Regions from separate parts of the Massilia consociata genome, predicted to be linked through region 3. Evidence: predicted binding sites of a transcription regulator. Region 3 holds the regulator's gene; each other region holds the start of a gene.
The links. The regulator LexA, encoded in region 3, represses DNA repair genes until DNA is damaged. The targets are predictions, from matches to a motif close to ACTGTATNNNNATACAGT.
Positions count from the first base shown of each region.

Region 1: the regulator LexA is predicted to act here: its motif matches at 5,741-5,758, upstream of ACFFJK_RS01250 (ATP-dependent helicase).
Region 2: the regulator LexA is predicted to act here: its motif matches at 7,519-7,536, upstream of ACFFJK_RS14130 (error-prone DNA polymerase).

Region 1 covers NZ_JBHLWP010000001.1:267,176-277,098, reverse strand. Annotated here, with positions in the region: gene ACFFJK_RS01270 (glutathione S-transferase family protein) at 1-92, opposite strand, end outside; gene glpD (glycerol-3-phosphate dehydrogenase) at 148-1,779, opposite strand; gene ACFFJK_RS01260 (phosphohydrolase) at 1,901-2,548, shown strand; gene ACFFJK_RS01255 (SIR2 family NAD-dependent protein deacylase) at 2,535-3,383, shown strand; gene ACFFJK_RS01250 (ATP-dependent helicase) at 3,630-5,714, opposite strand; gene ACFFJK_RS01245 (hypothetical protein) at 6,130-6,345, opposite strand; gene ACFFJK_RS01240 (hypothetical protein) at 6,548-6,724, shown strand; gene ACFFJK_RS01235 (chromate transporter) at 6,799-7,398, shown strand; gene ACFFJK_RS01230 (chromate transporter) at 7,395-7,985, shown strand; gene fghA (S-formylglutathione hydrolase) at 8,068-8,910, shown strand; gene ACFFJK_RS01220 (Hsp20/alpha crystallin family protein) at 9,081-9,551, shown strand; gene ACFFJK_RS01215 (phosphoribosyltransferase) at 9,750-9,923, shown strand, end outside.
Region 2 covers NZ_JBHLWP010000013.1:166,677-176,599, forward strand. Annotated here, with positions in the region: gene ACFFJK_RS14110 (penicillin-binding protein 1A) at 1-1,930, shown strand, start outside; gene ACFFJK_RS14115 (gluconokinase) at 1,922-2,455, opposite strand; gene ACFFJK_RS14120 (hypothetical protein) at 2,489-2,635, opposite strand; gene ACFFJK_RS14125 (methyl-accepting chemotaxis protein) at 2,634-4,250, shown strand; gene ACFFJK_RS14130 (error-prone DNA polymerase) at 4,265-7,459, opposite strand; gene ACFFJK_RS14135 (PhzF family protein) at 7,571-8,392, shown strand; gene ACFFJK_RS14140 (M61 family metallopeptidase) at 8,489-9,923, shown strand, end outside.
Region 3 covers NZ_JBHLWP010000013.1:60,782-70,704, forward strand. Annotated here, with positions in the region: gene ACFFJK_RS13640 (replicative DNA helicase) at 1-494, opposite strand, end outside; gene rplI (50S ribosomal protein L9) at 615-1,067, opposite strand; gene rpsR (30S ribosomal protein S18) at 1,105-1,395, opposite strand; gene priB (primosomal replication protein N) at 1,440-1,730, opposite strand; gene rpsF (30S ribosomal protein S6) at 1,772-2,158, opposite strand; gene lexA (transcriptional repressor LexA) at 2,588-3,220, shown strand; gene ACFFJK_RS13670 (tetratricopeptide repeat protein) at 3,297-4,019, opposite strand; gene ACFFJK_RS13675 (cystathionine gamma-synthase family protein) at 4,290-5,528, opposite strand; gene purF (amidophosphoribosyltransferase) at 5,539-7,062, opposite strand; gene ACFFJK_RS13685 (CvpA family protein) at 7,117-7,605, opposite strand; gene ACFFJK_RS13690 (SPOR domain-containing protein) at 7,636-8,550, opposite strand; gene folC (bifunctional tetrahydrofolate synthase/dihydrofolate synthase) at 8,563-9,861, opposite strand.

The DNA of each region.
Region 1 (9,923 bases), on a different contig from region 3:
TCGACCTGTTCGATTCCCGTGATGCCCTTGGCCGCCATGAACATGGCGACGCGGCGCGGATTGGGGGCGCGGGAACTGGTGTAGAGGCGCATGACGGCAGTCCTGTCGAGTGGCAAATGGACCGCCATCATAGCCCGGAAGGCTGGCCTATGCCGGTTCGCCGAGCGCCACGCAATGGTGCGGGCTGCGCCGGCCCGCGATCCAGGCGTCCAGCTCGTCGGCACAGCCCGGCGGCAGGTGCAGTCCCAGCTTGCTGCGGCGCCAGAGGATGTCGGCGGCGCAGCGGGCCCACTCGTGCCGCATCAGGTAGTGCAGCTCGGCGGCGTACAGGCCGGGCGCCACCTCCTCGCCCAGGTCTTCGATGCGGCGCGCGCCGGCAAGCAGGGCGTCGATGCGGGTGCCGTAGGCGCGTGCCCAGCGCTGCGCCAGGCCAGGGGGCAGCCAGCCGTGGCGGCGCTGCAGGGCGACCAGCCAGCGGTCGAACTCGAGCACGCTGCGGCTGTCGGGTGCGCCGCCGAACAGGTCGCCCCCGGGCAGCACGGCCCCGGCGGTCCAGGCCGGCGCCGGCCGGCCGAGTGCGGGGCCGATCCAGTCGACCGCCTGCTCGGCGAGCTTGCGGTAGGTCGTGATCTTGCCCCCGAAAACGGACAGCATCGGCGCGGCCGCGGTGTCGTGCCCGAGCAGGTAGTCGCGCGTGGCCGCTGCGGCGCTTGCCGCCTCGTCCTCGAGCAGGGGGCGCACGCCGGAATAGCTCCACACCACGTCCGACGGTGCGATCGGGCGCCGGAAGTAGCTGTTGGCCAGCTCGCACAGGTAGGCGGTCTCGGTGGCCGCGATGCCGACCTCGTCCGGGTCGCCCTGGAACTCGACGTCGGTGGTGCCGATGAGGGTGAACGCGCCTTCGTAGGGCATCGCGAACACGATGCGGCCGTCCGCGTGCTGGAAGATATAGGCGTAGGAGTGGTCGAACAGGCGCGGCACCACGATGTGGCTGCCCTTGACCAGGCGCAGCCGGCGCTTCGGCGCGCTGCCCAGCGCGACATGGGCCACCCTCCCCGCCCACGGACCGGCCGCATTGACCAGGCAGCGCGCCTTGACGCGGCGCGTCGTGGCACCGTCCCCGTCCCGGTTTGCCTGCACCAGCGTCGCCATCCAGTGCGCAGGATGGCGCTCGAAGGCGGTACAGCGCGTGTGGGTGAACACCTGCGCACCGCGCTCATGCGCGTCGAGGGCGTTGAGCACCACCAGCCGGGCATCGTCGACCCAGCCGTCGGAGTACACGAAGCCGCGCGTGAACGACGGCTTCAGGGAGCCGCCGGCGCGATGGTTGACGAGGTCCACCGCTTCCGAACCCGGCAGGAATTCGCGCGGCGCCAGCCGGTCGTAGAGGAACAGTCCGGCGCGGATCAGCCATGCCGGACGTTGCCCCGCGTGGCCCGGCAAATGCGGCATCACGAAGCGCAAGGGCCGCATGATATGGGGGGCGATGCGCAGCAGGGTCTCGCGTTCCTGCAGGGCCTTGCGCACCAGGCCGAATTCGCGGTGCTCCAGGTAGCGCAGGCCGCCATGGATGAGCTTGCTGGAGGCGGACGAGGTGTGGGCGCCGAGGTCGTCCTTGTCGCACAGGATCACCCGCAGGCCGCGTCCGGCTGCGTCGCGCGCAATGCCGGCGCCGTTGATGCCGCCGCCCACGACCAGCAGATCGCAATGCAACTGCGAATCCCCCCGTGCATCCGGCCGCGATCCCGGCTGTGGATCCAGCAGCTTACCTTCCGTCATGTTCGCCTCCTGTGCCCGGGCCGGCCCGCCCAACCGGTCCAGTGTAAGGACACGCCCGCAAAGCGTCTTTGCTTGCATCAATTATGCGGAGAATGCGCCGGCCCATGTGTAAAATCGCCACATGCACACCCCATCCAGCGCCTTCGACGCACGCGCCTGGGTCCGCATGCCTTCGGGCAAACGGCTGGACCTGCTCAACCCGACCCCGTTCGACTGGGACGATGCCGACCTGGCACTGGGCCTGGCCCGCACCTACCGCTGGGGCGGCCACTCGGCCTGGCCGCTGCCGCTGTCGGTCGCCCAGCACTCGATCGCCGTCATGCTGCTGCGGCGCGCGCTGGCGCCCGCCCCCACCCCGCTGCAGGAACTGCGCGAACTGCTGCATGACGCCGAGGAAGGCCTGCTCGGCTTCGATGCCGTGTCGGTCATCAAGCCGTTCCTGGGCGAAGGCTTCCGCGCACTTACCCGGCGCCTGGAACAGGCGGTGTTCCTGCGCTACGGCTTGCCGGCCTGGACCGAGAAGGAGCACAGATTGCACAAGCAGGCCGACCGGCTCGCCGCCGCGACCGAGGCGGTGCACGTGACCGGCTGGACGCGCGAGGAAGTGCGGCGCACGCTCAAGATCCGCGCCCAGGTGCTGGAGCAGGACCCGCTGGCGAGCCACTACGGCTGCGCGCCATGGGAACCGTGGGCGCCGGGCCTGGCCGCGGAACGCTTCCTGGCCGAACTCGACCGCCTGAAACAGGCCACCCGACATGCAGCCGCGTGAGCACGCCATCGCCGAAGCGGCGGCGCTGCTGGCGGGCGCCGACGGAGTGCTGGTCGCGGCCGGCGCCGGAATGGGCGTCGATTCGGGCCTGCCGGACTTCCGCGGAACGACCGGCTTCTGGCGCGCCTACCCGCCGCTGGCCCGCCTTGGCCTGGCCTTCCACGAGATCGCCTGCCCGGACAGCTTCGGGAACGATCCGCACCTGGCCTGGGGCTTCTACGGACACCGGCTGGCGCTGTACCGCGCAACCCGGCCGCACGACGGCTTCCAGATCCTGCGCGCGATCGCCGCGCGCATGGCGCGGGGCGGATTCGTCTTCACCAGCAACGTGGACGGGCAATTCCAGGCGGCCGGATTCGCACCGCAGACGATCGTCGAATGCCACGGGTCGATCCTTCACCTGCAGTGCACCCGCCCCTGCACGGACGATATCTGGCCTGCGGACGGCTTCGTGCCCGAGGTCGACCCGGGCACATGCCGCCTCGTCTCGGCCCTGCCACACTGTCCGCGCTGCGGTGCCCTGGCCCGGCCCAACATCCTGATGTTCAACGACAGCGCCTGGCTGCCGGAGCGCACCGAAGCGCAGTACGAACGCTTCGCGCGGTGGCGGGCAGGCGTGCGCCGTCTCGCCGTGGTCGAACTCGGCGCCGGCGTGGACATCCCGTCGGTCCGCCGCATGGCCGAAGCACAAGGTGTACCGCTCATCCGGATCAACCCGCGCGCAGCCGATGTCCACCATGGTGTTGCATTGGAGATGAATGCACTTGCTGCCTTGCAGTCAATTGCAACGGCGTTAGCTCTTGATCTTTCTCAAATTGCGCCGCTAAACGACTGATTTTGTTGAGCATTTTTTGCTATCCACAAGATTTGTGGATAACTGTGTGGAAAAGCACCTCTTGACAAGCCGGAAGCCTAGTAGGAATGCGGGTTTCAACAAAATGCCCGTTCTGCAGGCAAAACAAAAATCCCATGAAATCAATCGCTTAGCGAAGAGCCGAAAGCCTGCAGTGTGGTGTAATGCGGCAAATTCCTACAAAATCTGTTCGTAGGGGATAAGTCGTCAACGTGAGCGCATTTGCCGTCATTTCCACGCGTTCCGGGCGCGCTCCCGTACCAGCATCCGCACCGTTTCCGGCATCGGTTTGCGCACCTGCGGGGTATCGGCGCTGAGCCAGGCGGCCTCCTCGAAATGCTTCAGCATGGCCGGCGTGATGAAGCGCGTGCGTGCGGCGTACACGTGGCGGTCACCCATCTGGGCCTGCTGCCTGATGAAGAAGCGGTTCGGCACGACCAGGTGCAAGTGCTCGCGGGCGCGGGTCATCGCCACATACAGCAGGCGCCGCTCTTCCTCGATATCGTCCTGGGTGCCCGTGCTCATGTCCGACGGGATGCAGCCGTCGACCACGTTCAGCACGTGCACCGACTTCCACTCCTGGCCCTTGGCGGAATGGATGGTGGACAGGATCACGTAATCCTCGTCCAGCAGCGGCGGCCCGGCGCGGTCGCTGGTCGCTTCCGGTGGGTCGAGCGTGATCTCGGCCAGGAAGCTCTCGCGCGTCGCGTGGCCGCCCGCGAGCAGCGCCAGCTGCTCGACGTCTGCGGCGCGCACCTGGGCATCGTCGTGCATGCGTTCCAGGTGCGGCAAGTACCAGGCCTTGACCAGCTCGATGTCGGCGGGCCAGCGCAAGCCCGGCGTACGCAGGCGCCGGTACAGCGCGCAGAACGCTTCCCAGTCCTGCTTGCTGCGCGCTGGCGGCACGAAAGCCTCGACCGCCGCGACCGGGTCGGCGGCCTCGCCGACGGCATCGAGCAGGCGCGTGGCCGTCGCCGGACCGACGCCGGGAATCAGCTGGGCCACGCGAAAGCCCGCCAGGCGTCCGTTCGGGTTCTGGGCAAAGCGCAGCACCGCCAGCACATCCTTGATGTGGGCCGCTTCGAGGAACTTCAGCCCGCCGAATTTCACGAACGGGATATTCCGGCGCATCAGTTCCAGCTCCAGCGCGGCGCTGTGGCTGGCAGCGCGGAACAGCACCGCCTGCTGGGTCAGCGCGATGCCGGCCTCGCGGTGCTCCAGGATGCGGTTGCAGACCCAGCGCGCCTGCTCGGCCTCGTCCGGGATCAGGACCAGCTGGGGCTTGAGGCTGGAAGCCCTGTCGGTCCACAGGGTCTTGGCATGGCGCTCGACGCTGGCCGCGATGACGGCGTTCGAGGCATCGAGGATGGGTTGCGTGGAACGGTAGTTGCGTTCGAGTGTGATGACTTCGGCAGGGCGCGAGAACTGTTTCGGGAAGTCGAGGATGTTGCGCACCGTCGCGCCGCGGAAGGCGTAGATCGACTGCGCGTCGTCGCCGACCACCATGACGCCCTCGCCGCCCGGCTTCATGCCGGCAAGGATGGCCGCCTGCAGGCGGTTGGTGTCCTGGTATTCGTCGACCAGCACGTGGTCGAACAGCGCGCCGATCTCGGGGCCCAGCTCGGGATCGGCCACCATCTCGGCCCAGAACAGCAGCAGGTCGTCGTAGTCGAGGACGTTCTGTTCCTGCTTGGCATCCACGTAGGCACCGAACAGGGTCTTGAGCCGCCCCTCCCACTCGCTGCACCACGGGAAGGTCGACTGCAGCACCTTGTCGAGCGGCTCGCGGCTGTTGACGACCCGCGAGTAGATCGACAGGCAGGTGCCTTTCAGCGGAAAGCGCTTTTCCGTCCTCGACAAGCCGATCTCGTGGCGCACCAATCCCATCAGGTCTTCGGCGTCGCCGCGGTCGTGGATGGTGAACGAGTCGACCAGGCCGATGCGGCCCGCGTAGTCGCGCAGCAGGCGCGCGCCGATCGCATGGAAGGTGCCGGCCCAGGGCAGCGTGACCGGAGACTGCGTCCTGCCCTTGCCCAGCAGGCGCTGCAGCACCCCGCTGGCGCGCTTGCCCATTTCTCCCGCTGCACGGCGCGAGAAGGTCAGCAGCAGGATGCGCTGCGGATCGGCGCCGGACTGGATCAGCCGCGCCACCCGGTGCGCCAGCGTATTGGTCTTGCCGGAGCCGGCGCCGGCAACGACCAGCAGCGGCCGGACCAGCGCTGCGCCGATGTCATGCTCGACGGCTGCGCGCTGTTCGGCGTTCAGGCTGGCGAAAGGGTCGTCGGTCGTGGGCGGGTCGAGAACGGCGGGCATCATGTGGACAACGCGGGAAATGACATACTGTACATTTATCCAGTTCCAACACGCAAGTCCCGCCCGCGCGTGCGCTGCGGCGGCCACGCAAGGCGGCTCGGGCAACGATGAAAATTCGTCATGCATTACATGTAGAAGTCACGCTAAGTGGCGGATCTATAAAAAGTTTTCCGGATATCCACAAAGTCTGTGAATAACTATGTGGAAAAGCGGGGACTTGACATGGCGAACGCGGCCATACATGCGGGTTTCAACAATTTGCCTATTGGGAAGGCAGCTTTGATAACCCCATAAATCAAGGGTTTACGTCACTGTCTCGCGTGCGCATCACCCACGGCAGTAAAATTATTCTTGGGAAATTAATGTGTATAAGCGGTAGGGGACTTGCGCCGCGCGGCCAAGGCCAGGCGGTGACTCATGCCGGCTGGGCGAGCCGGTCGCTACGGCGTCGGCCCGGCTCCAGCAACACCCGCGCAATGACGCGCGCATCGACGCAGTGGGATTTCAGGTATTCCAATGCGGACATGGTGCCGTAGGCAGGCGCCAGCGCAAGGGCAAGGTCGACGATATCGCGCTGGCGGAAGTCGCGCCGCGCATCGGTACGTGGAAAGACGGCGTCTGGCTGCATCATGTTCCCGGCCATTCAGGGAGTGGAGGGCTGCGTTGCATGAGTATGGCCCAAGAACGATCAATGTCAATATCAGGGATAAATCAAACACCTGGATCTACTTTTATGCTTGGCGCCCACTCGCTTCTCAGCGCTGCGCCACCGGTTGCGCACGTTGCCTACAATTGGCCGGACCTGTGACCGAACGAACACGAGCGAGGTTTCCATGAACATGCATACCGATCCCGACATGAACCCCGGCGACGAAGCCGAACCGGGCACCCCCGGCGCCGGCGAAGACATCTGCGAGGATTGCTCCGGCAGCGGCAAGCTGGCCGACGGCAAGCCCTGCCCCAACTGCGGCGGCAGCGGCAAGGTCATGCGCGGCATCGGCGGAGGCTGAATACCCGGGCGGGCAAGCCCGCCCGGCGACGCGGCGCGTGGACAGCCTGGCCGCCATCCAGTAATAATGCCGGGATGACAGTACCCGCTACCGCTCCGCCCCCAACCGGCCTGCCCGCCGACCGGCCGCGTCCCACCTCGCTGGCCGACGTCTTCGTATCCTTCACCGTCCTTGCCCTGCAAGGCTTCGGCGGCGTGCTGCCGGTCGTCCAGCGCGAAATGGTCGAGCGCAAGCGCTGGCTGACGCAGGAGGAATTCATCGAAGACTGGGCGGTGGCGCAAATCATGCCGGGCCCGAACGTGGTCAACCTGGCGATGATGATCGGTGCGCGCTGGTACGGCCTGGCCGGCGCCATGTGCGCCCTGGCCGGACTGCTGGCCGTGCCGCTGGTCGTGGTGCTGGTGCTGGTGGCGGTCCATGCACGGTTTGCAGACAATCCGGCGGTGGCCGGCGCCCTGCGCGGCATGGCGGCGGTATCGGCCGGGCTCATCGCCGCAGCCGGGCTCAAGCTGTCCACGGCGCTGACGAAGAACGCGATGCCGCTGGCCTGGTGCGCGGGCATTGCCGCCACCGGCTTCGTGCTGCTGGCGTGGGTGCGCGTGCCGCTCGTGTGGGTGCTGCCGCCGCTCGGCGGCCTCGGCTGCCTGCTCGCCTGGCGCAGGTTGCGACCATGACCGCTTCCGGGGCGGCGCCCGCACTCGTCCTTGGCTGGGGCGACTGGCTGAGCCTGTTCGTCCATTACCTGATGCTGTCGCTGATGTCGCTCGGCGGCGCCATCTCGACCACCTCCGACATGCACCGTTACCTGGTCGAGGACAAGGGCTGGCTGAGCCAGTCCCAGTTCAGCGAATCGATCGCCCTGGCCCAGGCCGCGCCCGGACCGAACGTGCTGTTCGTCGCACTGATGGGCTGGCATGTGGGCATGAACACCGGCAGCACCCTCGCCGCCTTTGCTGGCGTGCTCACGACCATGGTCGGCATCATGCTGCCCTCCACCATCTTTACCTACCAGGTAGCGCAATGGGGACACCGCAACCGCGAGCTGCGCGCGGTGCGCGCCTTCAAGCAGGGCATGGCGCCGGTCGTCATCGCGATGCTGCTGGCAACCAGCTGGCTGCTGGCGACGGCGGGACCGCAGCGCAGCGGCTGGCCGCTCTGGCTGCTGGCCGGCGTGAGCTGCCTCGTGATCTGGCGCACCCGCCTGCACCTGCTATGGATGCTCGGCGCCGGCGCCGTGCTCGGTGCGCTCGGGTTTGTCTGAAGTGCGTCTGAATGTCGTCTGACTGGCAGGTTGGCGCTGCGCAGGGCATACTGGCGGTATTGTCATCCTTAACACGATACCCATGCCTGAACTGCTCAGCGAACATGCCTGCTTCGGCGGCGTCCAGCGTTTCTACTCCTTCGCGTCCGAGGTCATCGGCTTGCCGATGCGCTTTTCCGTCTACCTGCCGCCGGGCGCCGAAGGCAAGCGCCTGCCGGTGCTGTTCTACCTGGCCGGCCTGACCTGCACCGAAGAGACCTTCATGATCAAGGCCGGCGCCCAGCGCGTGGCGGCGCAGGAAGGCCTGATCCTGGTGACCCCGGACACCAGCCCGCGCGGCGCCGGCGTGCCGGGCGAAACCGACAGCTGGGATTTCGGCGCGGGCGCTGGTTTCTACGTCGATGCGACCCAGGAGCCATGGTCGCGCCACTACCGCATGTACAGCCACATCCTCGAGCTGCGCCAACTGGTACTGGCCACGCTGCCGGCGGATCCGGCGAGGGTCGGCATCTTCGGCCACTCGATGGGCGGCCACGGCGCCCTGATGCTGGCGCTGCGCAATCCGGACCTGTTCCGCTCGGTCTCGGCCTTTGCCCCGATCGCCGCGCCGATGCGCTGCCCCTGGGGCAAGAAGGCCTTCGGCGGCTACCTGGGTGCGGACGAGGCGGCATGGCGGGCCTACGATGCGACCGAACTGATGAACGACATGACGACGGCCCCCTTCCCCGGCGGCATCCTCATCGACCAGGGACTGGCCGACAAATTCCTGGCCGAGCAGCTGTATCCGGATGCCTTCGAGGAAGCCTGCGCCCGTGCAGGCCAGCCCCTGACCCTGCGCCGCCATGCGGGCTATGACCACGGCTATTACTTCATCTCGAGCTTCGTCGAGGATCACCTGCGTTTCCATCGCCGACTGCTGGGTTGACCACTTGCGCCTCATATGGGCTAGGGCTGGCGCATGAAATCCTGTATTACCCCCCATGCGCAAGCCCTCCGCGCTCTCGCCGGGCCCGCTTGAAATCCGCCTCCTCCCATCCTATAAAGACATTGCCGGCATCCGCCGGCGAACATCAATATTCATCCATGGAGGCCATCATGAATCTGATCAGAAGGGGCACCCCCTCGCTGCCGGCCTACCGTCCGGGCGCAGTCGAAGACCAGTTCGGACGCATGGTCGAGAGCATGTTCGAAGACTTCTTCTCCCCACTTGCCCAGGGGCAGCGTTGGACCGGCGACGGCGCCGCGGCACCCCGCCTGGACGTGACCGAAACCGAGAAGACCTACGAGATCCAGGCCGACCTGCCGGGTGTGTCGAAGGAGGACATCAAGGTCTCGGTGGACGGGCAGCGCATCACGATCGAAGCAGAATGCCGCACGGCAAACGAACGCCGGGACGGCGAAACCGTGGTGTATGCTGAACGTACCGCACGCAAGTTCATGCGCAGCTTCGCCTTGCCCTCCGAAGTCGACGATGCTTCGGCGCAGGCGCGGCTCGAGAACGGCGTACTGCAGCTGAGCCTGCCGAAAAAGCAGGGCACTGAAGCACGCCGGCTGACCATCCAGTAGGCATTCCTCCGGCCATCGCGTCAACGGCCAGCGGACCGCCGCCAGGTGGTCCGCGCATCGCGTTGCGGCGCCCTGCCGTGGCGCGATGCGGCTGTGCTTTACCTTGTACCGGGCAGCTGCCCTGCTGTGTGCCGTGCAGCTGCGCTTGCTTTGTCGCTTGTTTTGTACTTTACGGTTTCACGCTGGATTCGCCGCACCATGTTCGACACCCAGGGCTACAAGGACCGGCTTCACGCCGGCAGGCAGCTGGCGCGCGCGCTGGCCCATCTCGCCGGGCACGGCGACGTCATCGTGCTGGGCCTGCCGCGCGGCGGTGTTCCGGTCGCCTTCGAGGTGGCACGCGCGCTCGGCGCCGAACTCGACGTCCTGCTG
Region 2 (9,923 bases), 110 kb from region 3:
CCTGGGCGGGGGATCGCTGCAGGGCGCCTCCACCATCACCATGCAGGTGGCGCGCAACTTCTTCCTGTCGCGCGACAAGACCCTGCCGCGCAAGCTCACCGAGGCCGCCCTCGCCTACAAGATCGAGCAGTCCCTGAGCAAGGACCAGATCCTGGAGGTCTACATGAACCAGATCTACCTCGGCCAGCGCTCGTACGGCTTTTCCAGCGCCGCGCGCACCTACTTCGGCAAGGGCCTGAATGAACTGAGCCTGGCCGAGACCGCGATGCTGGCCGGCCTGCCGCAGAACCCCTCGCGCCACAACCCGGTCGCCAACCCGAAGCGCGCGCAGCAGCGCCAGCACGTCGTCCTGCGCCGCATGCATGAACTGGGACACATCACCGAAGCGCAGTACCGCCGCGCGCTGGCCGAACCCCTGCACGTCCGCCGCGAGGGCGGCTACTTCGGCGCCAGGGCGGACCACGTGGCCGAGCTGGCGCGCCAGGCGGCCTACGCCCGCTTCGGGCAGGCGGCCTATGAGCGCGGCTACACCGTCACCACCACCATCCTGGCCGCCGAACAGAACGCGGCGCACGAGGCCGTGCGCCGCAGCGCGATCGCCTACGACCGGCGCCACGGCTACCGCGGCCCCGAAGCGCGCATCGCCCTGCCCAAGGAGGAGCAGGAGCGCGAGGAGGCGATCGCCGCGGCCCTGCAGCAGCGCCCCGCGGTCGAGGGCTTCGTTCCCGCCGTCGTGCTGGCGGCCTCGCCAAAGCGGGTGCGCGTGGCCACCCAGGCCGGCGAGACGATCGAAGTGACGGGCGGCGGGCTGGCTTTTGCCGCCCCGGCCCTGTCGCCGACGGCGAAAACTGCGCTGCGGCTCACGCCGGGCGCGGTCGTGCGGCTCGGCCGCACGGGCAAGGACGCCTGGGCGATCACCCAGGTGCCGCAGGTGGCGGCCGCCTTCGTGGCGCTCGACGCCCAGACCGGCGCCTACCGTTCGCTGGTCGGCGGCTTCGACTACGGCGTACAGAAGCTCAACCACGCGACGCAGGCCTGGCGCCAGCCGGGATCGGCGATCAAGCCTTTCGTGTATTCGGCGGCGCTGGAACGCGGGTTCTTCCCGGGCACGCAGGTCCTCGACGAGCCGATCGACTTCTCGAACGAGCGCGCCTACGCCAACTGGTCGCCGCGCAACGACCACGGCGGCTTCGAGGGCCCGGTGACGGTGCGCTACGCGCTGGCGCATTCGAAGAACGTCCCGGCCGTGCGCATGCTGCGTGCGCTGGACATCGACCATACCCGCGACTTCATGGGGCGCTTCGGCTTCGACATGGCGCGCCACCCGAAGAACCTGACCCTGGCCCTCGGCACCGGCGCCGTCACTCCGCTGCAGATGGCCGGCGCCTACGCGGTGATCGCCAACGGCGGCTACCGCATCGAGCCTTACCTGATCACGAGCATCCGCGACCGGGACGGCAAGGTCCACTTCGAGAACAAGCGGCCCGTGGTGAATGCCGAGAGCGCCCGCGTGCTCGACGCGCGCAACGCCTTCATTACCGACAGCATGCTGCGCGACGTCACGCGCTACGGCACCGGCGCCGAATCGGTGCGCCAGCTCAAGCGCCTCGATATCGCCGGCAAGACCGGCACCACCAACGACGCCATCGACGGCTGGTTCGCCGGCTACGGCGGCAACGTGGTGGCGGTGGCGTGGATGGGCCACAGCGAGCCGCGTTCGCTCGGCGCGCGCGAGTTCGGTTCCACCGTCGCGCTGCCGGCCTGGATCGACTACATGCGGGTGGCGCTGGCCAAGGTGCCGCAGCGCGAGCGCCTGGCGCCGGAGGGGGTCGTGCACACGGGGGCGGACTGGGTGTATGCGGAGTTTGCCGGGCAGGAGCCGGCCGCCGAGGAGAACGCCGCTCCGGCAGTGCTCGAGCAGCTACCCTGAAGCGGGGCGCCTGGCCGCCCGCGCGCTCGCCAGCACCTGTTGCACCAGCCGCTCCGGCGGCTCGCGCACGTCGAGCGTGATGCCGCGCTCGTCCGGCTGCAGCGGTTCGAGGTCGCGCAGCTGGCTGTCGAGCAGGGACAAGGGCATGAAGTGGCCGTGCCGCGCGGCCATGCGTCGCGCGATCAGCGAACGGTCGCCGTGCAGGTGGACGAAGCGCACCTCGCCGTCCTTGCCCCGCAGCACGTCGCGGTAGGCGCGCTTGAGGGCGGAGCAGGACAGCACCACCGCCTGCCCTGCTTCCCAGGCACGCACGATCTCGGCGCGCAGTGCCCCCAGCCAGCCCCGCCGGTCTTCATCCTCCAGCGGTATGCCGGCCGACATCTTGGCTACATTCTCCGCCGGATGGAATCGGTCGCCTTCGATGAAGGCGGCGCCCAGCGCCTGCGCCAGACGCATGCCGACCTCGCTCTTGCCGCAACCGCTCACCCCCATTACCACCCAGGCCTTTGTTGTCACCTGTTCCATCAGAAGATATTCACACGTTGTATTTTGGTGCAATCAAGCAAGTTTCTGTATTTGCTTAAATTGATCCTGCATATACTGGAACAAGGCAAATACGCCTCGAACGGCGAACTGCACAATAAATTTGCCATTTTTGGGCTTGCCCGCTATAAACTTTCGTTCAGCAAAGAAGGAGCGCGCCATGCGCGTGAACACTCCGGTCACCGGCCGGGAATACATGCTTGCCGAAGGCAAGACGATTGTCTCGACTACGGACCTGCAGGGTAACATCCAGTACGCCAATCCCTATTTTATCGAGGTCAGCGGCTTCACCGAGGAGGAACTGATCGGCGCGCCGCAGAACCTGGTGCGCCATCCCGACATGCCGGTGGAAGCCTTTGCCGACTTGTGGTCGACCATCCGCGCCGGCATGCCCTGGAGCGGCATGGTCAAGAACCGCTGCAAGAACGGGGACCATTACTGGGTGTATGCGAACGTGACGCCGGTGTTCGACTCCGGCAACGTGGTCGGCTTCATGTCGGTGCGCACCAAGCCCTCGCGCGCGCAGGTCGCTGCGGCTGCGGCGCTCTATGCCGAATTCAAGGCGGGCAATCCGCGCAGGCTGGTGCTGCAACGCGGCCGCGTGCAGGAAACGGGACTCGCGGGCCGCATCGGCGCCTTGCGCCGCGTGCCACTGCGCGTCCAGGTCAATGGCGCCATGGGAGTGCTTGCGCTGATGCTGGTCGCGCAACTCCTCTCTGGCTGGCAGGCGGGGCTGTCCGGCTGGATCATGCCGGGACTGGCGCTGTCGCTGGCGATCGCTCTCGGCTTGTGGCTGAGCCTGCGCCGCAACGTGCTGGCGCCGCTCGACCATGCCACTTCGTTTACGCGCCGCCTCGCCGGTGGCGACCTGACCGGGCGCATCGACGACGTCGCAGACAACGAGATGGGGCAGCTGGTCGCCGCGCTGCGCCAGACCTCGGTCAATCTGTATAGCGTGATCGGCGACGTGCGCGGCAATTTCGAGGAGATGCGTGACGCCACAAGCGAAATCGCCACCGGGAACATGGACCTCTCCAGCCGCACGGAATCGCAGGCCTCGAGCCTCGAGGAGACCGCCGCCAGCATGGAACAGCTGACGCAGAACGTGGCGCAAAGCAGCGACAACGTGAAATCGGCCAGCGAGCTGGCCATGCGCGCGGCCGACATGGCCACGCGCGGCGGCTCCACCGTCTCGGAAGTGGTGAATACGATGCAGGCGATCAGCACCTCGTCGAACAAGGTGCTGGACATCATCGGCCTGATCGACGGGATCGCTTTCCAGACCAACATCTTGGCGCTGAACGCGGCCGTCGAGGCGGCGCGTGCCGGCGAGCAGGGCCGCGGCTTCGCGGTCGTCGCCGGAGAAGTGCGCAACCTGGCGCAGCGCACCGCTACAGCGGCGAAGGAAGTCAAGCAGCTGATCGACGTGTCGATCGCCACCGTCGATAACGGCAACCGGCTCACCGCGGCCGCAGGCCAGACCATGAACGAGATCATCGGCGCGGTAGACAATGTCAAGCGCGTGATGGAAGAAATCGCCTCGGCCACCCGCGAGCAGGCCGGCGGCATTGGACAAGTCAACCAGGCGGTTGGCCAGCTCGATGCGATCACCCAGCAGAACGCCGCCCTGGTCGAGCAGGCCGCCGCAGCGGCCGCTTCGCTGGCCCAGCAAACGGAAGGCGTGGCGCAGGCGCTGGCGGTGTTCCGCCTCCGGCACGGCGCCGCTCCTGCGCAGGCGCTGCCATCCGGCCGCGCTCGACTGCCCCTGGCTGCCTGAACGCCGGCTGAAAATCAGCAGAAATCCCTGCTCGGCGTGCGTAGCCCGCCCAGCAGGTGCGACATGTCCACCAGCCGCTTGGCCACCAGGTGGCGCACCTCCCCCTGTTTCTGCCAGACCCCGTACACCCCCAGCAGCGGCGCGTTCAGGACCTCGCGCCGCTGCTGCTCGACCAGGGTCGGCCAGACGATCACGTTGACGTTCCCGGTCTCGTCCTCGAGCGTCATGAACAGCACGCCCTTGGCCGTGCCGGGACGCTGGCGCACCGTCACCAGGCCACAGGCGCGCGCCAGCTGGCCGTCCGCGTAATCCATCAACGTGGACGCCGGCATGAAGCGCCTGGCCAGCAGCTGTTCGCGCAGCAGCGCCAGCGGATGGCGGCCCAGGGTCAGGCCTTGCGCGCGGTAGTCGCCGACGATTTCCTGGGCTTCGGACGGCGCGGCCAACTGCGGTATTTCCTCCTGCGGCGTGGTGGGGCGCAGCAGGTCGCGGTCGGGCACCGCGCCCACCGCCTGCCACAGGGCCTCGCGCCGGTTGCCGGCCAGCGAGCGCAGCGCGTTGGCGCCGGCCAGCACCTGCAGGTCGTTGCGGTCGAGCCGGGCGCGGCGCGCCAGGTCGGCCACGCTCTCGAAGGGACGGATGGCGCGCGCCATCTCGATGCGCAGTGCCGCTTCCTGCTTCATGCCGCGCTGCAGGGACAGTCCGAGCCGCACCGCCGGCTGGCGCGACCGGTCCACCGGGTGCAGCTCCTCCAGCGTGGAATCCCAGCCGCTGACGGTGACGTCCACCGGCCGCACCTCGATGCCGTGGCGGCGCGCGTCCTGCACCAGTTGGGAAGGGCTGTAGAAGCCCATCGGCTGGCTGTTGAGCAGCGCGCAAAGAAAAGCCGCCGGCTCGTGGCACTTGAGCCAGGAGCTGGCATAGGCCAGCAGCGCGAAGCTGGCCGCGTGCGACTCGGGAAAGCCGTACTCGCCGAAGCCCTGGATCTGGCTGAAGATCGCCTCGGCGAACGCCAGGGTGTAGCCGCGTTCCAGCATGCCGCACACGATGCGGTCGTAGTATTGTTCCAGCCCGCCCTTGCGCTTCCAGGCCGCCATCGCGCGCCGCAGCTGGTCGGCCTCGCCCGGCGTGAAACCGGCGCCCAGGATCGCCACCTGCATCACCTGCTCCTGGAAGATCGGCACGCCCAGCGTGCGCGCCAAAGCTACCTTCATTTCCGGGCTCGGATAATGAATGGGTTCCAGGCCTTGCCGCCGCCGTAGATACGGGTGCACCATGCCGCCCTGGATCGGACCGGGACGCACCACGGCCACCTCGATGACGAGATCATAAAATTTGCGCGGCCGCATGCGCGGCAGCATGCTCATCTGCGCACGCGACTCGATCTGGAACACCCCGACCGTGTCGGCCGCGCAGATCATGTCGTAGGTGGCGGGATCGTCGGCCGGGATGTCCTGCATCTCGAACAGGTTGCCGTAGCGCTGGCCCACCAGCTCCAGCCCGCGCCGCATCATCGACAGCATGCCCAGCGCCAGCACGTCCACCTTCATCAGGCCGAGCTCTTCCAGGTCGTTCTTGTCCCACTGGATGACGCTGCGATCCGCCATGGTGGCGTTCTCGACCGGCACCAGGCGCGACAGCTTGCCGCGCGCGATGACGAAGCCGCCCGGGTGCTGGGACAGGTGGCGCGGGAAGTTCAGCAGCTTGTGCGCCAGCGAAGCCCACTGCCGGGCGAGGCGCGATTCCGGGTCCAGCCCGGCTTCGGCCAGGCGTCCCAGCAGGTCGGCGCGGTTGTCGAACCAGTGGTGGGTCCTGGCCACCTTTTCGACGATGGCCAAGTCGATGCCGAGCGCCCGCCCGCTGTCGCGCAGCGCGCTCTTGGGGCGGTAGCTGATCACCACCGCCGCCAGCGCGGCCCGGTCGCGCCCGTATTTCGAGTAGATGTACTGGATCACCTCCTCGCGCCGCTGGTGCTCGAAGTCGACGTCGATGTCGGGCGGCTCGTTGCGCTCCTTCGAGATGAAACGCTCGAACAGCAGGTTGGCGCGCGCCGGGTCGACCTCGGTGATGCCCAGGCAGTAGCACACCGCCGAGTTGGCGGCCGAGCCGCGTCCCTGGCACAGGATGTGCTGGGAGCGCGCGAAGCGCACGATGTCGTATACGGTGAGGAAGTAGTGCTCGTACCGCATCTCGGCGATGAGCCCCAGCTCGTGCTCGACCTGGGCCTGCACCTTGGCCGGGATGCCGTCGCGGAAGCGCCGGTGCGCGCCGATATAGGTTTCCTGGCGCAGGAAGCTCGCCGCATCGTGGCCGGGCGGTACCACTTCGTCCGGGTACTCGTAGCGCAGCTCATCCAAGGAGAAGGTGCACAGGCGCGCGATGCGCACCGTCTCGGCCAGCGCCTCGCGCGTATGGATGTTGGCCAGGCGCAGGCGCGCGCGCAGGTGCTGCTCGGCGTTCTGCGCCAGGCCGTAGCCGCATTCGGCCACCGGTTTCTTCAGGCGCGTGGCGGTGAGCGTGTCCTGCAAGGGTTTACGGGAGCGCACATGCATCACCACGTGACCGAGCGCCGTGATCGGCAGGCCGTGCTGCCAGCCTACCTCTTCCACCGTGGCGCGGTGCGCTTCGTCGAAGGCGCGGTGCAGCAGATTCAATCCGAGCCAGGCCCGGCCGGGGAAGGTCCCAGCCATCCAGGCGGCCTGCGCGTGCAAGCGGTCGACATCGCGCGCTTCGTGCGCGGGATACGCCGGAAGCAGGATCGCCAGGCAGTCGGGCATGTGCTTCAGGTGGGCGTAGGCCGGCCCCGGGTCGGCCAGGTCTTGCGGGGTGAGGAAGTAGCTTCCCTTCTCGCTGCGGGTACGGCCCAGCGTGATGAACTCGGACAGGTTGCCGTAGCCGTTGCGGTTCTGCGCCAGCAGGACCAGGGACAGCGCCGGCGTGCCGTCCGGGTTCTGCAAATGGAAATGGGCCCCGATCACCAGGTGCAGGCCGGCCTTCTTCGCCTCGGCATGGGCGCGCACCACGCCGGCCAGCGAGCACTCGTCTGTGAGCGCCAGCGCAAAATAACCGAGCTGCACCGCCCGCGCCACCAGTTCCTCCGCATGCGACGCCCCTTCGAGGAAGGAGAAGTTCGACAGGCAGAACAGCTCCGCATAGGGCGGCAAGACCTGGGAAACTGCCTGGGACGGAGAGGAAAGCGGGTCGGTCATCGGCGAGCGGTGAAAGAATCGGCTATAACAAGGGCTACCATGCTGGACAAACCAGCAATACTGTATAAAAACACAGTATAACCGACACGACCCGTGCTACAAGGAAAACCCATGAAGATTCGTGCGTTGACATGTTTTGGCGAAACCGCCGGCGCCGGCAACCCCGCACTCGTCATCGAGGGCGATGCCGCGGACGAGGCGGCACGGCAGGCCTTTGCGCAGGTCCGCAACACCACCTGCGTCTACCTCGACGGCGACGTGATCGATTTCTACTACCCGCACATGCGCAGCCCGCTGTGCCTGCACGCCACACTGGCCGTGGCCCATGTGCTGTTCGCGCGCCATCCCGAGGCGGCCCTGCTGTCGGTGACGACGGCGATGCGCGGCCAGCGCCTGGACCTGGTGCGCGACGGCGCGGAGTTCTTCGTGCGCCTGCGGGCGCAGCAAGTGGCGCAGCCGCCGCTTGCATCCGGCCTGCTTGCGCGCCTGCTGGCACTGCCCGGATTCGAACCGGCATCGCCGCCGCTGGTAGCCTCGGTGGGCAGCCCCAAGCTGCTGGTCGAAGTAGCGGATGCCGCAACGCTGCACGGCCTGCGCCCGGACCTGGCAGCGATCACGGCATGGGGCAAGGATACGGGCGTCAATGGCATCTACGCGTGGTGCCGGCTGCACGACGGACGCAATGACGGGTGCCATGAAGGCCGCAACTTCAACCACCTCGACCCGGCGCTGGAAGACAGCGCCACCGGGGTGGCGGCAGGCGCGCTCACGGCGCTGCTCGGGCACGGCATCACGCTGCTCCAGGGCCGCGCCACCGGCCGTTCGTGCCTGATACGGACCCGGGTCGAGCAAGACGGGGCGATCCTCGTCGGCGGCCGCGCCGGACCCGCGGCTGTCGTCACATCGATCGGCGGCGGGCCCGCACGCCTGTAGCGGCGGGGCGTATTGACGGAAAGCCGGCGCTATCCGCACGGGGCAAGCTCGTATACACTTCCGCGCACGCTCATTGAGCTCATCCATACTGCGGACATGAAACCACTCTTTTCCTACGCCCTTCCCCCGCTTCTTTCCCTCCTGCTGTTCGGCGCCAGCGCGAGCGCGCACGCCGACGTCGACTACCATCTGCGCATCACCGATGCGGCCCAGCACCTGGCCGAAGTGCGCGCGACCTTCCCGGCGACCTCAGGCACCACGCTGGACGTCTCGATGCCGAACTGGCGCACCGGCCGCTACAACATGCTCAACCTGGCCAACGGCGTGCGCCTGTTCAAGGCCTTCGACGCCAAGGGCGAGCCGCTGGCCGTGTCCAAGACCGACAAGGGCACCTGGCAGGTACGTACCAAGCCTGGCGACGCGGTGACCGTGCAGTACGAGCTCTACGCCAACCTGCTGGGCGAGCGCACCCGCCACATCGACGACACCCACGCCTACCTGAATGCCAGCGGCGTGTTTGTCTATGCCGCGCCATTCCGCAAGGAGCCGGTGAAGGTGAAGCTGGAGGTGCCGCAGGGCTGGAAGTCGCGCTCGGGCATGGATTCCGGCGACTGCGACCACTGCTTCGTGGCGGCCGACTACGACGTGCTGACCGACGCCCCGATCGAGACCGGCATCCACGAGTTCTACACCGACAAGGTGGACGGACGCACCATCGAACTGGCGATCTGGGGCCGCGGCAACCACGACGGCAAGCAGATGATGACCGACCTGAAGAAGATCGTCGCCGAAACGGCGAAGCTCTATGGCGGCAACTATCCGTTCCAGCGCTACCTGTTCATCGTCCACGCCACCGACGGCGCCGGCGGCGCCACCGAGCACGCCAACTCCACCGTCATCCAGAAGCCGCGCTGGACCTTCGCGCCGCGCAAGCAGTACCTGGGTTTCCTGCGCACCGCCGCGCACGAGTTCTATCACACCTGGAACGTGAAGGCCTACCGTCCGAAGGAAATGGTTCCGTACGACTACCAGAACGAGAACTACAACCGCCTGCTGTGGATCGCCGAAGGCCATACCTCGTACTACGACGAATTGATCGTGCTGCGCGCCGGCCTGCAGAAGCGCGAGGAATTCCTGGAGGAGTACGCGAAGCTGATCGACGACTACCTGCACCAGCCGGGCCGCTTCCAGCAAAGCGCGGCCGACGCCAGCTTCGACGAGTGGATCGCGGTGGGCGGCGAACGTGCGCGCAACGCGTCGGTGAACATCTATTCGAAGGGCCAGCTGCTGGCGCTGATGATGGACATCGAACTGCGCCGCCAGACCGGCGGCAAGCGCGGCCTGGAAGACATGCACCGCATCCTGTTCGAGCAGCATTCGACGGACAAGGGCGGCTACGACGTGGCGAACGTGCTCGCCGCGCTGCGCGCCGTGAGCGGCCAGGACTGGAGCGCCTGGTGGAACCAGTACGTGGACGGCACCGCCGAGATCCCGTTCGACACCCTGCTCGCCCAGGTCGGCCTGAAGAAGC
Region 3 (9,923 bases):
TGAGCGCCTCGGGCGCCCGACTCGGCGATCGCAAAAATCTTCGATTCGGCTTCGTCAAGCATCTGCTTGACTTCCTTGCCTTGCGGGTTGAAGGCATTGCCCGAGATCTCGTCGGCGACGGTGATGAGCTTGCGCAGGATGCCGCGGTCGCGCACGATCTCGGCATAGCGGCGGATGTTGGCCGCCGACGGCGTGTTCTGCGCCATCGCGTTCAGGTATTGCAGGCCGCCGACTTCCTCGGCCTTGCCGAGCATGTTGCAGGCCTCGTACACCGTGATCACGTCCGCCGGCTTGCCGGCGTTGATCAGGCGGACCATCTGCTCGAAGATGATGCGGTGGTCGTAGCGGTAGAAATCGTCCGCGTGCATGAAGTCGGCGATGCGGTCCCACGCCGCGTTATCGCGCAGCAGGCCGCCGATGACGGACTGTTCTGCCTCGATGGAGTGCGGTGGAATGCGCAGGGAATCGACTTGCGGATCGGCTGGAGAATTCATGGCGGGCATTATACCTTCTCCTGTCATGCGGCTGTCATAATTGCCGCGTTTTTCAGGACGCAAAAAAAGCCGGGCGAACCCGGCTTTTTCATTTATACAACAGTTGCTTACGTCAAAGACTTAAGCAGCTTCGCCGACGACGGCGATGGTGATGTCCGAGACGACATCGGTGTGCAGCGCGACGGCAACCGGGAATTCGCCGGTGGTCTTCAGCGGGCCGGTCGGCATGCGAACCTGCGACTTCTCGACCGGGAAGCCTTGCTTGCTCAGGGCTTCGGCGATGTCGAAGTTGGTGACCGAACCGAACAGACGGCCGTCCACGCCCGCCTTCTGGGCGATGGTGACGGTCATGCCGCTCAGCTTGTCGCCTTGTGCCTGGGCAGCCGACAGCTTTTCAGCTGCTGCTTTTTCCAGTTCGGCGCGCTTGACTTCGAATTCAGCCACGGCGGCCTGGGTAGCACGGCGTGCCATCTTCTGCGGGATCAGGAAGTTACGTGCGTAACCGTCCTTGACCTTGACCACGTCGCCCAGGTTGCCGACGTTAACAACTTTTTCCAAAAGGATAACTTGCATGTTTTTTCTCCAGGATATTCTGAACTGACCGACGCGATTAAGCGTTGTGCAGGTCGGTGTACGGCAGCAGCGCGAGGTAGCGTGCGCGCTTGATGGCGGTGTCGACCTGGCGCTGGTAGTGCGCCTTGGTGCCGGTCAGGCGTGCCGGCATGATCTTGCCGTTTTCCTGGACGAAGTCCTTCAGGGTGTCGACGTCTTTGTAGTCAACCTGTTCCACGTTTGCTGCGGTGAAGCGGCAGAACTTCTTGCGCTTGAACAGCGGGTTCTGCTGTTTGCGCTTGAGTTTTTCTTTAGCTTTGTTTTTGTCGAACTTTTTACCGAATGCCATTTCGAGGCTCCTGTATCTGTAATCTAACGCGCCGTAGTCGTCGACTATGCGGCACTGAAATCAATAATGTGAAACACCAAGGCTTTGCTGTTGCGGTTTTTCCGTGCGAGGAAGCCGTCGAACCGGTACGCGGCGCCGAGTTCGGCGCCGGCCAGCCTGCCCGAAATCTCGCCCGCGGCCAGCGCGGGGACTTCGAATGCGACCAGCCTTGCGACTCCGGCCTCTTCCTGCTGCGAACTATGCGACAGGATGGCACCCACGATGGGGACGCCGGCCGGGGTGTAACGCAGCACATCCCGCTCCGCGATGGTCGCGATGAGCTGAAGTTGATTCACTGCGCTGGTTCTGGGACTTCCTGGAAAAACTCAGTCAACAATCAAGCAGCGGCGGCCGGGGCAGCGGCTGCTGCTTCCGCGCGGTGGCTCTTGGCTGCGTCTTCGCGCTGCACCGACTTCATCATCGGCGACGGAGCGGTTTCGGCCTTCTTCATCTTGACGGTCAGGTGACGCAGGACGGCATCGTTGAACTTGAATGCGGTTTCCAGCTCGACCAGGGTCTCGTTGTCGCACTCGATGTTCATGCAGATGTAGTGAGCCTTCGGCAGCTTCTGGATCTGGTAAGCCATCTGGCGGCGGCCCCAGTCTTCCACGCGATGGATGTTACCGCCGCGGGTGGTCACCGTGGTCTTGTAACGCTCGATCATCGCCGGAACCTGCTCGCTCTGGTCCGGATGGACGATAAAAACGATTTCATAATGACGCATGCAACACTCCTTGAGGACGTTTAAACAAATGCCCACCTCGGCGTCAAGACGAGTGTGGGAAGGGAAAGCCTGCCATTATAGCCGGAAAAAGAGGCGGTTGGGAACTGGGGTTGTTGTTACAGGGGACGCGTACGCCAACGTGAAGCAACGAAATTGGGTTCCGGCCTTCGCCGGAAGTCGTAGGCCCCAATGGGGCATACGACGGCTTTCAGGACTCGGGCAAGGCTGGGCGCAACCGGAGTTTGTAGCAATAGCACGTCGTTCCCGCGAAGGCGGGAACCCAATTTGCGTGCATCGCGCCACAGTCCGCGCTGACCGCAACCCGCATTGCACAATTTTTTTACACTTTTCCCGTGTTTGCCCTTGCGCATATCAGAATACTGTACAAAAATACAGTCTGCTCTTACAACCATTTGCCGTAACACATCCATGCTCAAGCTCACTGCAAGGCAAGAACAGATCCTTAACCTGATCAAGGAAGCGATCGAAAACACCGGCTTCCCGCCGACCCGCGCCGAAATCGCGGCCGAGCTGGGCTTCAAGTCGGCCAATGCGGCCGAAGAACACCTGCAGGCCCTGGCGCGCAAGGGCGCGATCGAGATTTCGCCGGGCACCTCGCGCGGCATCCGCCTGGTCGGCGCTTCCGTCGAACAGGTCCCGATGGTGCCGCCGGCGCTCATGATGTCGCTGCCGCTGGTCGGACGCGTGGCTGCCGGCTCGCCCATCCTGGCCCAGGAACACGTCGAAGCCACCTATTCCGTCGATGCCGCGATGTTCTCGGCGCGTCCGGATTTCCTGCTGAAGGTCAAGGGCTGGTCGATGCGCGATGCCGGCATCTGCGACGGCGATTTCCTCGCCGTGAAGAAGATCGACAGCGCCAAGAACGGCCAGATCGTGGTCGCGCGACTTGGCGAGGAAGTCACCGTCAAGCGCTACCGCAAGACAGGCAGCCTGGTCGAACTGCTGCCGGAAAATCCTGATTTCAAAGTGATCCAGGTAAAGCCGGAAGACGAGTTCGCGCTCGAGGGGCTGGCGGTTGGACTGATGCGCAGCTGGCACTGACATGCTGACACTGCGCTTCTAAAATCGGGTTCCCGCCTGTGCGGGAATCCCATTTCGGCGAGTAGCCTCCAACGCTTCACTCCCCTCTCTTCTTCGCCTCCTGCAAGCCCTTCACCATCGCGTTGTGCTCGGCCACATATGCCTCGGTCGCCGCGCGCCAGGCCGCGAAATCGGCGAGCACCAGCTTCGAGCTCACCTTCGCTTCCTCGGTGAGGTTGGACTGCAGCTGGGTCAGGTAAGCCGTCGACTGCTCGGTCTCGTCCTTGTTCATCAGCTTGGCGATATCGGCCGGGATGCGCTTGGTCAGCGGCATTGCCGCGTTCAGGTTGGTGACGAATTTGTTGTAGCACTCCTGCCACGCGGTCACGGCATTGCCGATGCGGTCGATGTCCGTATTAATCTTCGACATCGCCGGAATGCGCGGCGCCACGCAGCGGAACTCGCCTGACTTCAGGTCTTCCCCGTCGTAGCCCTTGATCCAGTAGTCGATCTCGGCGCGGCGCTTGACGCGCTGGTCCATCACGTCGAGCGACGCGGCTGCGACCTTGTTGCCCTTGGCCGCGGCCTTCTTGAACAGCTCGCGCGCCTTCGCCTCGTCCACCTGCCCCGCTTCACCATACCAGACCATCTGGCCGAGCGCCTGCTGGGCTTCCGGATTGCCGGCATTGGCCAGCTTCGTGTAGATCTTTTGCGCCTGCGCGTAGTCCTTCTTGGCGAACAGGGCGTGCGCATCTTCAAGTTCCCCGGCAAAGGCGGACCCGCACAGCAGCAGGGATGCAAGGAACAGCTTGGTCTTCATGGCAGGTGATGAAAGAGGAAAGAATCCCATGATAGCGGCAATCCCCCGCCCCGCTCAACCGCTGAAACAAAACGGCGACCACAGGAGCCGTTTTGACGACGGCGACCACCGGAGCCGTTTTGACGACGGCGACCACAGGCGCCGTTTTGACGACGGCAACCACAGGAGCCGTTTTGACGACGGCGACCACAGGAGCCGTTTTGACAACGGCAACCACAGGCGCCGTTTTGACGACCGCAGCCTGCGGCCGCCGGAGAGCGCGCCGACCGCTCAGGCGTCGAGCGCCTGGCGGAAATCCATCAGCAGGTCGTCGGTATCCTCGATGCCGACCGAGACCCGGATCAGCGACTCGGCGATGCCCATGCTGGCGCGCCGCTCCGCCCCCATCTCGAAGAAGATGGTGTGCGCCACCGGGATCACCAGGGTGCGGGTGTCGCCCAGGTTGCTGGCCGGAATGCCGAGCTTGAGGCGGTTCAGGTAGTCAAAGGGGTCGATCGACTCCACCAGCTCGAAGCTGAGCAGCGAGCCGCCGGCGCGGAACAGCTCCCGCGTGATGCCGTTCTGGGGATGCGAGGCCAGGCCGGGATAGTACACGGCGGACACGCGCTCGTCCGCCTCGAGCATCTGCGCCAGCGCCAGCGCATTGCTGCTGGTGCGCTCCATGCGCAGCGCCAGCGTTTCGGCGCCCACCGCGATGTGGTGCGCCGCTTCCGGCCCGAGCGCCGCCCCGAAGTCGCGTAGCGCCTTGGCGCGCAGCTGGGCCAGGCCCTGGGCTGCTACCGGCTGCTTGCGGAAGTTGGCCGCGATGTGCGGGTAGGCGCTCCAGTCGAACAGGCCGGTGTCGGTCAGCGCGCCGCCCAGGGCATTGCCGTGGCCGCCGATCGACTTGGTCAGCGAGTTCACCACCAGCCCCGCGCCGACCGTTTTCGGGCGGAACAGGTAAGGCGTGGTCATCGTGTTGTCGACCACGTACAGGATGCCGCGCGCGCGGCACAGCTCACCGATGCGCGCCAGGTCGGCCACCTGGGTGCGCGGATTGGCGATGGTCTCGACGAAGACCATGCGCGTGTCCGGGGTCAGGGCCGCTTCGACCTTGGCGACATCGGTCGCGTCGACGAAATCCACGGCCACGCCCTGCCCTGCCACCGTCTGCCACAGGCTGTTGGTATTGCCGAACAGGAAGGACGAAGACACGATGTGGTCGCCCGCACGCAGCAACGCCTGGAACAGCGCGCCGATGGCGCCCATCCCGGTGGCGAAGCACAGCGTGCCAACGCCGTCTTCCATCCTGGTGATCTTGTCCTCGAGCGCGCCGACGGTCGGGTTGCCCTGGCGGCCGTAGCGGAAGCCCGGCTCCTTGCCCTGGAAGACCGAAGCCAGCTGGCGCGCATCGCCGTAGCCGAAGGCCACCGAGGTGTGCACCGGCTTGTGCAGCGAGCCCTGCTCGATGCTCTTCCTGCGGTCGTTGTGCAGGATGGTGGTCGTGAAACCGTAGCGCTTGTCCGTCATGCCGCCCCCGTCACTCGGCCGTGACCGGGCGGTTGAGGTTGAGCTGGTTGGTCGCCGCGTCCTCCACACCCTTGCTGCCACCCTTGTGGCGTGCCGACTCCTGGCGATCCAGGTATTCCGGGGTCACGTCGCCGGTCACGTACACGCCGTCGAAGCACGAAGCCTCGAAGTTCTTCAACGCCGGGTTGACGTCCGAGATCGCCTTCTTGAGCGCATCCACGTCCTGGTAGACCAGGCGGTCGGCGGTGATCTCCGCGCAGATTTCCTCGTTGGTGCGGCCATGGGCGATCAGCTCGTCGCGCGTCGGCATGTCGATGCCGTACACGTTCGGGTACAGCACCGGCGGCGCAGCCGAAGCGAAGTAGACCTTGCGGGCGCCGGCGTCGCGCGCCATCTGCACGATCTCGCGGCTGGTGGTGCCGCGCACGATCGAGTCGTCGACCAGCAGCACGTTCTTGTCCTTGAACTCGGACCCGATCGCGTTGAGCTTCTGGCGCACCGACTTCTTGCGCATGTTCTGGCCCGGCATGATGAAGGTGCGGCCGATGTAGCGGTTCTTGATGAAGCCTTCGCGGTACTCGACACCGAGCTTCAGCGCCAGCTGGATCGCCGCCGGACGCGAGGAATCGGGAATCGGCATGACCACGTCGATCTCTTCGACCGGGATTTCCTTGCGAATCTTGTCGGCCAGGTATTCACCCATGCGCAGGCGGGTGGCGTAGACCGACGCGCCGTCGATCACCGAATCCGGGCGCGCCAGGTAGACGTATTCGAAAGCGCACGGGTTCAGCGACGGGTTCTCGGCGCACTGACGCTCGTGCAGCGTGCCGTCGTTGCTGATGAAGATGGCCTCGCCCGGGGCGATATCGCGCACGAAGCGGAAGCCCAGGCCTTCCAGCGCCACGGATTCGCTCGCCACCAGGTATTCGGTGCCGTGCTCGCCCTCGTTCATGCCGAGGCACAGCGGACGGATGCCGAACGGGTCGCGGAAGGCCAGCATGCCATGGCCTGCGATCTGCGCCACCACGGCATAGGCGCCGCGCACGCGGCGGTGTACCGCGGCGACCGCCTTGAAGATGGCGTCGGTGTCCAGCTTGTAGCCGTCGGCCGCTTCCTGGACCTCGTGGGCCAGCACGTTCAGCAGCACTTCCGAGTCGGAGTCGGTGTTGATGTGGCGGCGGTCGTTCTTGAACAGCTCTTCCTTGAGCTGGGCCTGGTTGGTCAGGTTGCCGTTGTGGGCCAGGGTGATGCCGAACGGTGCGTTGACGTAGAACGGCTGCGCCTCTTCCTCGCTCGAGGAGCCGGCGGTCGGATAGCGGCAGTGGCCGATACCGGTGTTGCCCTGCAGCGTACGCATGTTACGGGTGCGGAACACGTCACGTACCAGGCCGTTGGCCTTGTACATCGAAAACATGCTGCTGTGATTGGTTGCAATGCCCGCCGCATCCTGGCCACGGTGCTGCAGCAGCAGCAACGCGTCATACAAAAGCTGGTTGACGGGATTGTTCGAGACGACGCCGACGATGCCACACATGGTGCGCTCCTAAAGACTGGACTGCTTGGATTACAAAAAGTTGAAACCGTTGGATCAAAACCTGACGTGCTCGGCCAGTGCCGCAGGAAGGAAAGGTTTGACCGTGCGCGCTCCTGTTTCCGCCATCGGCGACAGCAGCGCATTTTTCCAGAAATCCTGTTGCGGGATGGAAGTCATCCCGCTCAATATGACGGCGGCAAGCACGATTACAATGCCCCGCGCCAGGCCGAACAATCCCCCGAGTCCCCGATCGGCCAGGCTCAGGCCCGATGCGGTGATGAGCGCCCCGATGGCCAGCGACAGCAGGCCCATCAGGATACGCACGCCAAGGAACAGGACGATGAAGGCCATGATCAGGCGCGCCGTATCGCCCGGCATCAGCTCCGGCAGCATCGGCGCCAGCTGCGCGCCGTAGGCGTTCGCCACCACGAAGGCCACCACCCAGCCCAGCAGGGAGAGGATTTCCTTCACCAGGCCGCGCAAGGTGGAGATGATAACGGACGAAACCAGGACGAACAGGACCAGATAATCGAAAATCGTCACGCCGCGTCGCTTTCCATCAAAACGCCTGGATCAGAGCGGCACCATCTTGCTCGACAGGCCCATGCCGACGAGCTTGGCGCGGATCTTGTCCGCCTCTTCCTTGCCGAACGGGCCCACGCGCACGCGGATCAGGTCGCCCGAACGCTCGGTGAAGGAGGATACGCCGGCTGCGCGCAAGCGGCCCTGCAGTTCTTCGACCTTTTCCGGGGTCGCCAGTGCCGCGACCTGCACGATGTACCTCTGCGACGGGCCTTCGGCCTTCACGGGCGGCTTGCCTTCCAGGAGCGCCAGTGCGCGGGCAGCGTCGTCGTTGACTGCACGCGGCTTGTCTTCGGCCGGCTTGGCCGCGGGCTTCTCGACCTTCTTCGGTTCGGCTTCCGCGAGCTTGACCGGCTTCTTTTCGAGGGCCGGCTTGTCCGCCTCGGGACGCTTCGGCTCAGGCTTGGGCGGCTCGGCGTTCTGCAGCCCGGCGTCGGCGCGGGCGGCGGGCGGGCGCGTGTCGAGGGTGCGCAGCGGCGGCGGGTCGGCCGGCGCGGCTGCCGACGCCGGTGCAGGCTGCACCTCGGTATCGGTCGGCTCGACGATCTCTTCCCCGCTGTCGACGGCGGCGGCGGCCGGCACCGGCAGCGGCGCGGCCTTGTCCTTCGACGGGATATGGATGGCGATGTCGGCGCCGAGCGGCTTGGGCTCGGAATCGAGCAGCATCGGCAGGCCGACGGCGGCTGCCAGGGCCAGTGCGATGGCGCCCACCAAGCGCCGGCGCGCGCGCTTCTTCTCGGGCAGGATCGGGTCGGCGGCGCGCTTGCCGCGCGCTCCGTCGCCCGCGTGCGACGCGCGCTTGGCGCGGGCGCGCTCGCCGTAGGCTGCATCGTCTTCCTTGACGAAGTGCCCGCTGTCCCGGACCGTGTCTTGCTTGTTTTTAGTACCGAACGAGAACAAGCCCATGCGTTTCTGTTATCAGTGTAATGAGGATTTGCGGGCCGCCATCACGCCGGCGACCGTGTAGAACGAGCCAAAGACCACAATTCTATCATTCTCCCCTGCGCGGCTCACGGCATTCGCATAGGCCTCGGCCGGGTTGGCGAAGGTGGTGACCGAAAAATCGTCCTCTTTCGCGCCTGCCGGCCGCAATCCGGCGAGCTTTTCCGCCAGTTTGGCCGGATCGCTGGAGCGCGGCGAGGGCAGCGCGGTGACGCACCAGTGGTCGACGATGTCGCGCATCGGCGCGATCACGGCGTCAATATCCTTGTCTTCCATGATGCCGAACACCGCGTAGGTGTAGCGGTGGAAGCCCATGTTGCCGAGGTTTTGCGCGAGCGCCGCGGCGGCGTGCGGGTTGTGGGCGACGTCCAGCACCTGGGTGGGCCGGCCCGCCAGCACCTGGAAGCGTCCCGGCAGCTCGACCATGGCCAGGCCCGCGCGCACTTCCTGCGCGCCGCAGGGCAGCTCCAGGCGCAGCACTTCGAGCGCGGCCAGGGCGGCCGAGGCATTGAGCAGCTGGTTGGCGCCGCGCAGGGCCGGATAGGCCAGCGAATTGCGGCGCTGGCCGCGGCCGCCATAGCTCCACTGTTGCTGGTCGCCCTGGTAGTTGAAGTCGCGCCCGATCAGCCACAGGTCGGCGCCGATGTCCTCGGCATGCTTGATCAGCGATTGCGGCGGCACCGGGTCGCTGCAGATCGCGGCCTTCCCGGCGCGGAAGATACCGGCCTTTTCGAAGCCGATTTTTTCACGCGTGTCGCCGAGGTAGTCGGTGTGGTCGATGTCCACGCTGGTGACGATGGCAACATCGGCATCGACCACGTTGACGGCGTCCAGGCGTCCGCCCAGCCCGACTTCCAGGATCGCGACATCCACCCCGCTCTTCGAGAGCAGGTGCATGATCGCGAGCGTGGTGAATTCGAAGTAGGTCAGCGCCACGTCGCCGCGCACGCTTTCCACCGCATCGAAGGCCTCCACCAGCGCTTCGCTGGATGCCATCTCGCCGTTGATGCGGGCGCGCTCGTTGAAGTCGAGGAAGTGCGGCTTGATGTACAGGCCGACGCGGTAGCCGGACTGCAGCAGCACGGCTTCCAGCATGGCGCAGGTCGAGCCCTTGCCATTGGTGCCGGCCACCATGATCACGGGGCAGCTGAAGGCGAGCTGCAGGCGTTCCTTGACGGCGCGCACGCGGTCGAGGCCCATGTCGATATGGGTTTCGGCATGGCGCGACTCGAGCAGCGCCAGCCAGTCGGGCAAGGTGGTCGGGAGAGTGGACATGGGAATGAAGCTCAAGGATGGTGCGCGGGGCGCTGGTGCGGACGCATGGGCGCCCGCACCGG